DNA from 3 places in the Achromobacter sp. GQ309 genome. Region 3 is predicted to be linked to each of the others. Evidence: predicted binding sites of a transcription regulator. Region 3 holds the regulator's gene; each other region holds the start of a gene.
What was found. The regulator LexA, encoded in region 3, represses DNA repair genes until DNA is damaged. The targets are predictions, from matches to a motif close to ACTGTATNNNNATACAGT.
Positions count from the first base shown of each region.

Region 1 (3,276 bases), on a different contig from region 3:
CCCTGCGGCGCCCGAGACTTCCTCGGGGGTGGGCGCCGGGGGGAACGGCCAGCGGGCGGGCATGCGCGTCGACCGTGCCGGCTGGCCGGACATCGTGCCGCTCCAGGGCATCGCCATGCCGGTCAGCCGGGCGCAGAAGATGCGCGCGCGGTTGGCGCCGCGGCGCAGCGGATTCAGGGAAACGACAAGCTCATCCGGCAGGACGGAAAAATCAGCGGTGTTCATGGGAACTCCTTGGATAAACGTTCCAGCGCCGAGGCAAATCGCCCTGGCATGCACCCGAGGCAACAGCAGCCTGCGGTCAATCGAACAAAGACAATTGGCCGGCCGCCATGGCGCGCAACTGGCGCGCACCGCGCCCGTATGCGCCGCTGACCGCGGGCAAACCACCAGGAAAAGGGACCCCTGAAGACGCTTTCGCGCCAACCGGGGATTGAAAATCGGTAGCGGCATTGGCGGAGCCGGCCGCGTTGCCGGCGCCAGCCGTGCGGGCATCGCCAGCAACGCTGGTTGATCCCGACGGCGTTGCGGCTACGCCGGTTGCAGCACCCGCTGCGTCAACTCCTGCAGCTCCGGACGCCGAGCCATCGAATAGCGACGCTGAGGCACCGGGCGCCGCGGGCGGCACGAACCGGCTGCAATCGAGCGACAGGCGGGTACGGTTCAGCCCCAGCTTGCGCGTGGCAACGGCAAAACGCTGGCGCAGCAGGTCAGCCCAGATGCCCGTGCCGCGCATGCGCGACCCGAAGTTGGGATCGTTGCGGCGGCCGTTGCGCAGGTCTTCGATGCGATGCAGGACGCGTTGCGCGCGGTCCGGGTAATGGGCGTTGAGCCAGTCCTCGAACAGCGTCTTGACCTCCCAGGGCAGGCGCAGGACCGTGTAGCTGGCGTAATGCGCGCCGGCCGCCTTGGCCTCCTGGAGGATGTGTTCCATGGATTCGTCGTTGATGAACGGAATGACCGGAGCCACCAGCACGCCCACCGGCACGCCGGCGTCGGTGAGGCTGCGCACCGCTTCCAGGCGGCGCCACGGCGCGGCGGCGCGCGGTTCCAGCGTGCGGGCCATGCCGGCATCCAGCGTGGTGATGCTGATGTAGACCACCACGAGATTCTGCTGCGCCAGAGCCGCCAGCAGGTCCAGGTCGCGGGCAACCAGCGCGTTCTTGGTGACGATGGTGACCGGGTGGCGGGTTTCAAGCGCCAGTTCGAGCATGCCGCGCGTCAGGCGCCAGTCGCGCTCGATGGGCTGGTAGGCGTCGGTGGCCGAGCCGATATTGATGGGCGACGGCTTGTAGCCGGGGCGGGCCAGTTCGGCGCGCAGGGCCTCGACCGCATTGGCCTTGGCGACCAGCCGGGTTTCGAAGTCCAGCCCGGGTGAATAACCCAGGTAGGAATGCGTGGGCCGGGCATAGCAGTACACGCAACCGTGCTCGCAACCGCGGTACGGATTGGCAGCCACTTCAAAGGGAATGTCAGGGGAATCGTTGCGCGACAGGATCTTGCGCGCCTCTTCTGCAGTGACCGTGGTTTTAGGGGCGGCCGGCGTGGAGCGCGTGTCGGGCAGGATGGGGATGACCGTGGCGCGGGCAGCAGCGCCTGCAGTCTGTTCAACCGCAGCGGCTTGCCCGGCAGACGATGAAATATCGGGAAAGGAATCGGGGACAGAATCGACGAAGTCGGCAGGCAGACCGGAAGCGGACCAGCCGTCGTCGACCTGCACGCGGTCATCGCGCTGAAAGCGATGCCGAACATTAGTAACCGCACCCCGACCGCGCAAGGCGGCGGGGGCGGCAGCCGGGGACCCAGAACCGGCGGGAAAAGAATGATCGGTGCGTGCCATAAAAACTACTGTACAAAAACACAGTGGTTTTGACAAGCACCAAAAGCCTTTTCGTAAGACAGCCCAACTTTACCGCAAGAAGAAGACATCGTCTGAACAATTCGATTTCATCTTGCGATATGGCCCGGAAACCCGCGCCAGCATTGGGTTTGGACGAAAAACAACACGAAAAAACGGGCCGCGCGGGCCCGCCTTTCATCCAAAATTGCGGTTTACCGCAGCATGCCCGCCGCGGCCGTCTGATGTGTGGCTTCGTCGATCAGAATGAACGCGCCGGTCGCCGCCACATCGTCATAACGATCAACCGCCAGCGACTCGCGCGTCGTCAGCGTCACGCGTCCGATGTCGTTCATGCGCAAGGTGCCTTCTGTGTTCTCGACCTCCTGCAGTTCATGGATGTCCCGACGCGACAACACCGCGCGCACCTTCGCCGACGTCAGCCGCGTGCCTGACTTCAGCAGATACTTGCGCGCAGGATTCAACGCCTGCGCATCCAGCCAGCACAGTTCGGCTTCGAACTCGCGCGAGACCTGCGCCGGCGCTGCGGTGTGCACGATCACGTCACCGCGCGACACGTCGACGTCGCGGTCCAGCACCAGCGTGATCGAATCGCCAGCCACCGCTTCATCCAGCGCACGATCAAACGCACGCATTTCCTGCACCACCGCCGTCACGCCCGACGGCTGCACCGTCACTTCGTCGCCGGGGCGCAGCACGCCGCTGGCGACGCGGCCGGCATAGCCGCGGAAATCATCCGCGCGATCGCCGCCATGACGCGACACCCACTGCACCGGAAAGCGCAGCGGCAAGGTGCGGCCGTCGCCCGACAGATCCAGCGATTCCAATAGGGCGAGCAGCGGCTGCCCTTCGTACCAGGGCGTCTTGGCAGACAACGTGACGACGTTGTCGCCGCTCAGCGCCGACAGCGGCAGCGCGTCGAAGTGCGGGATGCCCAGCTTGACCGCCAGGTCCGCATAGGCATCGCGGATGCGTTCGAACACCGCGCGGTCCCAGTCCACCAGGTCCATCTTGTTGACCGCCACGACGATGTGGCGGATGCCCAAGAGACGCGCGATGGTGCTGTGCCGCTTGGTCTGCGGCAGCAGCTTGCCGTCGGCGGCGCGGGTCGCGTCGATCAGGATCACGGCGACGTCCGCGGTCGACGCGCCGGTCACCATGTTGCGCGTGTACTGCTCGTGGCCCGGCGCGTCGGCGATGATGAACTTGCGCGTGGGCGTCGAGAAGTAGCGGTAGGCGACGTCGATGGTGATGCCCTGCTCCCGTTCGGCTTCCAGGCCGTCGGTCAGCAGCGAAAAGTCGATGCCGTCGCCCGCCACCCGCTTGTGCTTGGCGCGCGAGATCGCGTCCAGCTGATCGGCGAAGACGCCCTTGCTGTCGTACAGCAGGCGGCCGATCAGCGTGGATTTGCCGTCATC
Region 1 covers NZ_JCAXDP010000003.1:606,053-609,328, reverse strand. The annotation lists gene AC6CIE_RS12140 (hypothetical protein) at 1-225, opposite strand, end outside; gene AC6CIE_RS12135 (PA0069 family radical SAM protein) at 302-1,840, opposite strand; gene AC6CIE_RS12130 (sulfate adenylyltransferase subunit 1) at 2,053-3,276, opposite strand, start outside.
Region 1: a site for LexA is predicted at 1,848-1,865, ahead of AC6CIE_RS12135 (PA0069 family radical SAM protein). Genes of this name have one in related genera too.

Region 2 (3,276 bases), 370 kb from region 3:
GCGCATGCTGTACGGCCGCCGACGCGCCATGCTGGTCAACCTGATCGAGCGCCGGCTGGGTCCGGACTGGCTGCATCGCGATGCCAGCATGGCGGGCTTGCATCTGGTGCTGACGCTGCCCGCGGACATGGACGACCTGCGCGTCGTTGAGGTGGCGCGCAGCAAGGGCGTGCTCACGCGCGCGCTGTCGCGGTATTACGTGAACGAGGAAGGGCGTCGGCCGGGGCTGCTGCTGGGATATGCCTGTGTGCCGGAGCACGACATCGCGCGCAAATTTGAAGTGCTGCTGGAGAGCTTGGCGGAGGTGGCGCGGCCGGCGGTAAGGACGAGTGCGAAGGCGGGTGTCTGACCCCCGTCACAGGCCCGGCAGTTGCAACGCCGACGCGAAGGCCGCCGCGTTGCGCATGCCCTGGTCTTCGAAGTTGGTGTTGAACACTGCATGCGCCTGCGCCGATTGCGAGGCCAGCCGCGTGAAACGTGCGACCAGTTCGGCCAGTTCCGTTTCCGAATATTCGTACTGAAACCGCCCCGACGACGCCGGCCCTGACGCGTTCCACTTGGCCGCATTGCGCCCGTGCAGACGCAACAGCGTCAGCTCCGGATGGGTGCTTTCCCAAACCGCGGGCACGGTGTTCTCGAACCCTTGCGGCGCGTCGACAACCGTGTGCACGACACCCAGATCCCGTTCGAAGGCCAGCGTGTCCGCCGTGGCCGCCGGGCTTTCGAACCAGCTGTGGTGGCGGAATTCCACCGACACCAGATGTTCTTCCATCCGCCGCGCGCAGTCCGCCACGCGCGCCATGCCGCGGGCGTCGCGCCGTACCCAAGGCGGAAACTGGAAATGCACCGCGCCCAGCTTGTCCGCCATCCGCAACGGCTCGATGGCCAGCTGGTAGCGCCGCCAGAGCTCGTCGCGCAGGTCGCCCGGCATGCGGTCGTGGTAGATGATGGGCTCCGGCCAGTCCGCCAGTTCGCGCCGGATGTCGCCGGGCAGGGCGGTGAGCGGCGTCTGGTGGCCGGTAAATAGCCGGAACGCCTTGATGTTGAAGACGAAATCGTCCGGCGTGCGGGTGGACCACAGGTAGGCGTTGTCCGGCGTGGGCATCGCGTAGAAGCTGGAGTCGACCTCGGCCAGCGAAAAGCGCGACGCATAGAATCGCAGCCGCGATTCGGCGCTGCGCGCATCGGGCGGGTAGAAGCGGCCGCAGGCCAGCAGGGTGGGGTCGGTCCAGGAGGCGGTGCCGGTCAGGATGCGGGGAAAATCGGGCATGGCGCCGGGCGGTTCAGACGGAAGTCAAAAAATTCTGTATAAATATACAGTGTTCACCCGGAGCCAGCCTTGGCTCCTTCCTTTTTTGCGGCCGCAGCGCTGCGGCTCCGCGACATGCCAGACCAAGATCAGACTCCCAGCACGCCCGACAACCCCCAGACCGCCGCCCGTCCGGCCGAGCGGCCCGATCCGCTGGCCGACCTGAATCCCGCGCAGCGCGAGGCCGCCGAATTCGGTGTGGCCGGCGCGCCCGGCAACGACGGCCCGCTGCTGGTGATTGCGGGCGCGGGGTCCGGCAAGACCAATACGCTCGCGCACCGCGTGGCGCATCTGATTCTGAACGGGGCGGACCCGCAGCGCATGCTGCTGCTCACGTTTTCGCGCCGCGCGGCGCTGGAAATGGAGCGGCGCGTGGGGTCGGTGCTGCAGCGGGTGATGAACCTGCGTTCGTCGCAGCAGGCGCCGTCGCTGCCGTGGGCGGGCACCTTCCATGCGATCGGCGCGCGTCTGTTGCGCGATTGCGCGCTGCGTATCGGCCTGTCCGAAGCCTTCACCATCCACGACCGCGGCGACGCCGAGGACCTGATGGGCATGGTGCGGCACGAGCTGGGCCTGTCCTCCACAAAATCCCGCTTTCCGCTAAAGGGCACGTGCCTGGCGATCTACTCGCGCGTGGTGAACAGCCAGACGCCCGTGGGCGACGTGCTCAAGACGTCGTTTCCGTGGTGCGCGCAATGGGAAGACGAGCTCAAGAATCTGTTCCGGGCGTACGTCGCGGCCAAGCAGGACCAGCAGGTGCTGGACTACGACGACCTGCTGCTGTACTGGTCCGAAATGATGTCGGACGCGGAGATAGCAGCGGATGTCGGCGCGCGCTTCGATCATGTGCTGGTGGACGAATACCAGGACACCAACCGGCTGCAGTCGGCCATCCTGCTGGCCATGAAGCCAGACGGCCGCGGCCTTACCGTGGTGGGCGACGACGCGCAATCCATCTACTCGTTCCGCGCGGCCACGGTCCGCAACATCCTGGATTTTCCCAACCTGTTTCCCGCGCCCGCGCGCGTCATCACGCTGGACCGCAACTACCGGTCGTCGCAACCCATCCTGACTGCCTCCAACGCCGTGATCGCGCAGGCGACCGAACGTTATGCCAAGGACCTGTGGACCGACCGCAAGTCGTCGCAGTTGCCCGAGCTGGTCACGGTCAGCGATGAAGCCGGTCAGGCGCGCTGGGTCGCCGATCAGGTGCTGGCGCAGCGCGAGGGCGGTGCGACGCTCAAGTCGCAGGCGGCGCTGTTTCGCACCGCCAGCCACAGCGCCGCGCTGGAACTGGAGCTGACCCGCCGCAACATCCCCTTCGTCAAATTCGGCGGGTTGCGCTTTCTGGAAGCGGCGCACGTCAAGGACCTGTTGTCGATCCTGCGCTGGGCCGAGAACCCGCGCGGCCGCATGGCGGGTTTCCGCGTCGCGCAACTGATGCCGGGCATCGGCCCCGCCACGGCGGGCAAGCTGATGGATGCGATGTCCGCGTCCACCGAGCCGCTGCGCACGCTGCGCGAGTTCAAGCCGGGCGCGGCGGCGCAGGAAGAGTGGGGCGCCTTCGCCGACACGTACGCCGCGCTGTGCGACCCCACGCTGAAGTGGCCGGCCGACGTGGACCTGGCGCTGCGCTGGTATAGCGGCCAGCTCGAGCGCCTGTACGACGATGCGCGCGTGCGCAAGACAGATCTCGACCAGCTTGTGCGCATTGCGTCGGGCTATCCGACACGCGAGCGCTTCCTGACGGAACTGACGCTGGACCCGCCCGACGCCACCAGCGACGAATCCGGCGCGCCGCTGCGCGACGAGGATTACATGATCCTGTCCACGATCCATTCCGCGAAAGGCCAGGAGTGGAAGGCGGTCTACGTGCTGAACGTGGTGGACGGCTGCATCCCGTCCGACATGAGCACGGGCACGGCCGAAGAGATCGAGGAAGAGCGCCGGCTGTTGTATGTGGCCAT
Region 2 covers NZ_JCAXDP010000001.1:317,257-320,532, forward strand. The annotation lists gene pdxR (MocR-like pyridoxine biosynthesis transcription factor PdxR) at 1-349, shown strand, start outside; gene AC6CIE_RS01565 (DUF72 domain-containing protein) at 356-1,270, opposite strand; gene AC6CIE_RS01570 (ATP-dependent helicase) at 1,385-3,276, shown strand, end outside.
Region 2: a site for LexA is predicted at 1,304-1,321, ahead of AC6CIE_RS01570 (ATP-dependent helicase). Genes of this name have one in related genera too.

Region 3 (3,276 bases):
CTCGAGCGCGAAGTGGGCAAGATCTGCCGCAAGGTCATCAAGCAATTGCTGACCCAAAGCGATCGCGCCAAGGCTGAGGGCAAGACGCTCGAGGTCAAGGCGGTCAACGTCACGGCCGACAACCTCAGCGATTACCTCGGTGTGCGCCGCTACGCGTTTGGCATGGCCGAAAAGGAAAACCAGATCGGTCAGGTGACCGGCCTGGCGTGGACGGAAGTCGGCGGCGACCTGCTGACGATCGAAGTCGCGGACATGCCCGGCAAGGGCGTCATCCAACGTACGGGTTCGCTCGGCGACGTGATGAAGGAATCGGTCGAAGCGGCGCGCACCGTTGTGCGTTCGCGGGCTCGCCGCCTGGGCTTTGCCGACAGCGTCTTCGAAAAGCACGACATGCACGTGCACGTGCCGGAAGGTGCGACGCCCAAGGACGGTCCGTCCGCGGGTATCGCGATCACCACGGCCATGGTGTCGGCCCTGTCGCGCATCCCGGTGCGCGCCGACGTCGCCATGACGGGCGAGATCACGCTGCGCGGCGAAGTGCTGCCGATCGGCGGCCTGAAGGAAAAGCTGCTCGCGGCTCACCGTGGCGGTATCAAGACGGTTCTGATTCCGGAAGAAAACGTCAAGGATTTGGCGGAGATCCCGGACAACGTCAAGAACCACCTCGAGATCGTGCCGGTGCGTTGGATCGACAAGGTGCTGGAACTGGCCTTGGAGCGTCTGCCGGAGCCGTTGGCCGAGGAAGAAGTCGTCAAGGAGCCCCTGGTTGCCAAGCCGGCTGAACCCGGCTCTACCGACCCGGTCATGAAGCACTGATGGCGTCTTGAACGCCAGGGCGCTCTCGAAAGAGGGCGCCCGAAGCCCAAGGGTGTCTAAAGTCTTACGGACCGCCCCAAAGCAAAAAACCCCGCTCAGTGAGCGGGGTTTTCTTTTGGATGTGGCATACCGGTAGCGAGGTATGGCGTAGGCGGCGTAAGCCGCCTGCAGGGCTTGGCTATGTGCAGGACAAGGTCCCCGGCTTAGTGCAGCGCTTGCGTGCGGATAAGACCCACCGCAATGCCTTCCAGCGCGAATTCCTGATCGGCCTTGACCACGATGGTTTCGGAGTCGGGATTTTCAGGCAGGAGCTCGATATGGCCGTTCTGGCGTTGAAGGCGCTTGACCGTGACATCGTCGCCGATACGAGCCACCACGATCTGGCCATTGCGGGCTTCAGATGCCTTTTTGACAGCCAGCAGATCGCCTTCAAGGATGCCTGCGTCGCGCATGCTCATGCCGCGGACTTTGAGCAGATAATCGGGCGCCTGGGCAAAGAGGCTGGGGTCCACGCCGACTTCGCGTTCGACATGCTCGGCCGCAAGAATCGGGCTACCCGCCGCAACACGGCCGACCAGCGGCAAGAGAAGCTGGGCGAGGGCAGGGATGGGGAGTGAGGCCTGGGCGGGCGCGGTGGCGGCGTCCTTCAGACGGATGCCCCGCGAGGCGCCGGCCGTGAGCTCGATGGCGCCCTTGCGTGCCAACGCCTTGAGGTGGTCTTCGGCGGCGTTTGGAGAGCGAAAACCCAGGGCCTGGGCGATCTCGGCACGCGTCGGCGGAAAGCCGGTGCGCGTGACCGTTTGCCTGATGAGGTCCAGGATTTGTTGTTGGCGATCCGTGAGTTTGCTGGCCATGGCGATGATCCGGTGCGAGCGGACTGTACATATATACAGCGCCATTCTGGGGGACGCAGCGCAAAAAAGCAAGCTAGTCTCGAAGGCAGCAAAAACGGGACCCGCAGGTCCCGTTTCTGGCTGAAGACGGCTCGGGCCGCCAAGTGATTTACAGCACAGCTGCGATGCCGGCTGCCACCTTGTCGATGTTGCCGCTGTTCAATGCGGCCACGCAGATGCGTCCGCTGGACACGGCGTAGACGCCATGTTCTTCACGCAGACGGTCCACCTGAGCGGCGGAGAGGCCCGAGTACGAGAACATGCCGCGCTGCTTCAGCACGAAGCTGAAGTCCTGCTTGCCGCCGTGCTCTTTGATCTTGTCGACCAGTTGCGCGCGCATCAGGCGGATGCGATCACGCATGCCGGCCAGTTCTTCTTCCCAGAGGGCGAACAGCTCGGGCGTGTTCAGCACCGTGGAGACGACCGTGCCGCCGTGCGTCGGCGGGTTGGAGTAGTTGGTGCGGATGACACGCTTGAGCTGGCTCAGCACGCGCGTGGCTTCGTCCTTGCTGCCGGCCACGACGGTCAGCGCGCCGACACGCTCGCCGTACAGCGAGAACGACTTCGAGAACGACGAGCTGATGAACATGGTCATGTCCAGGTCTGCGAACAGGCGCACGACCGAGGCGTCTTCCGTCAGGCCGTCGCCAAACCCTTGGTAGGCGATGTCCAGGAACGGGACCAGGTTGTTTTCCTTGACGACAGCGGCGATCTGCTTCCACTGGTCGGGGGTGGGATCCGCGCCCGTGGGGTTGTGGCAGCACGCATGCAGCACGACGACGGTCTTGGCGGGCGCGGCCTTCAGGTCGGCCAGCATGGCTTCGAAGTTCAGGCCGCGGGTGGTGGCGTCGTAGTAGGCATAGGTGCCGACTTCAAAACCGGCGCGTTCGAACAGGGCGCGGTGGTTTTCCCAGCTGGGGTCGCTGATCAGGACCTTGGAGCCCGGCAGCAATTGGCGCAGGAAATCGGCGCCGATCTTCAGGGCGCCAGTGCCGCCCAGTGCTTGCGTGGTCAGCACGCGACCAGCGGCAGCCAGCGCGGAATCCTTGCCCAGCAGCAGCGCCTGAGCACCGGCGTTGTAGCCGGCGATGCCTTCGATCGGCAGATAGCCGCGAGCGGCGGCAGCTTCGATGCGGGCGGTTTCGGCCTTGCGCACTGCGCCCAGGAGCGGGATCCGTCCCTGATCATCGTAATACACGCCCACGCCCAGGTTCACTTTACCGGGGCGGGTGTCCGCGTTGTATTGTTCGTTCAGGCCAAGAATGGGGTCGCGCGGCGCGAGCTCGACGGAATCGAATAGGGTGCTCATGGGACTCTGATGAGGTGGGTGGACGCAGTACGAAGTGCTGTGGATAATGGGGGGTTTACCCTGGAACAGTCTAGCATGCCTAAGAGCGCAATAGACCCGAGCGCGGGGGCTCCCGCCGCAGGTCCGGGATTCGTCGATTTCCCTGACAGCCCGTTTCACCTCTATCAACCCTATCCGCCGGCGGGGGACCAGCCCACGGCCATCGCAGGGCTGACGCAGGGTGTCGAAGACGGCCTCATGTACCAGACGCTGCTGGGC
Region 3 covers NZ_JCAXDP010000001.1:689,565-692,840, forward strand. The annotation lists gene lon (endopeptidase La) at 1-816, shown strand, start outside; gene lexA (transcriptional repressor LexA) at 1,020-1,670, opposite strand; gene AC6CIE_RS03245 (amino acid aminotransferase) at 1,819-3,018, opposite strand; gene uvrB (excinuclease ABC subunit UvrB) at 3,094-3,276, shown strand, end outside.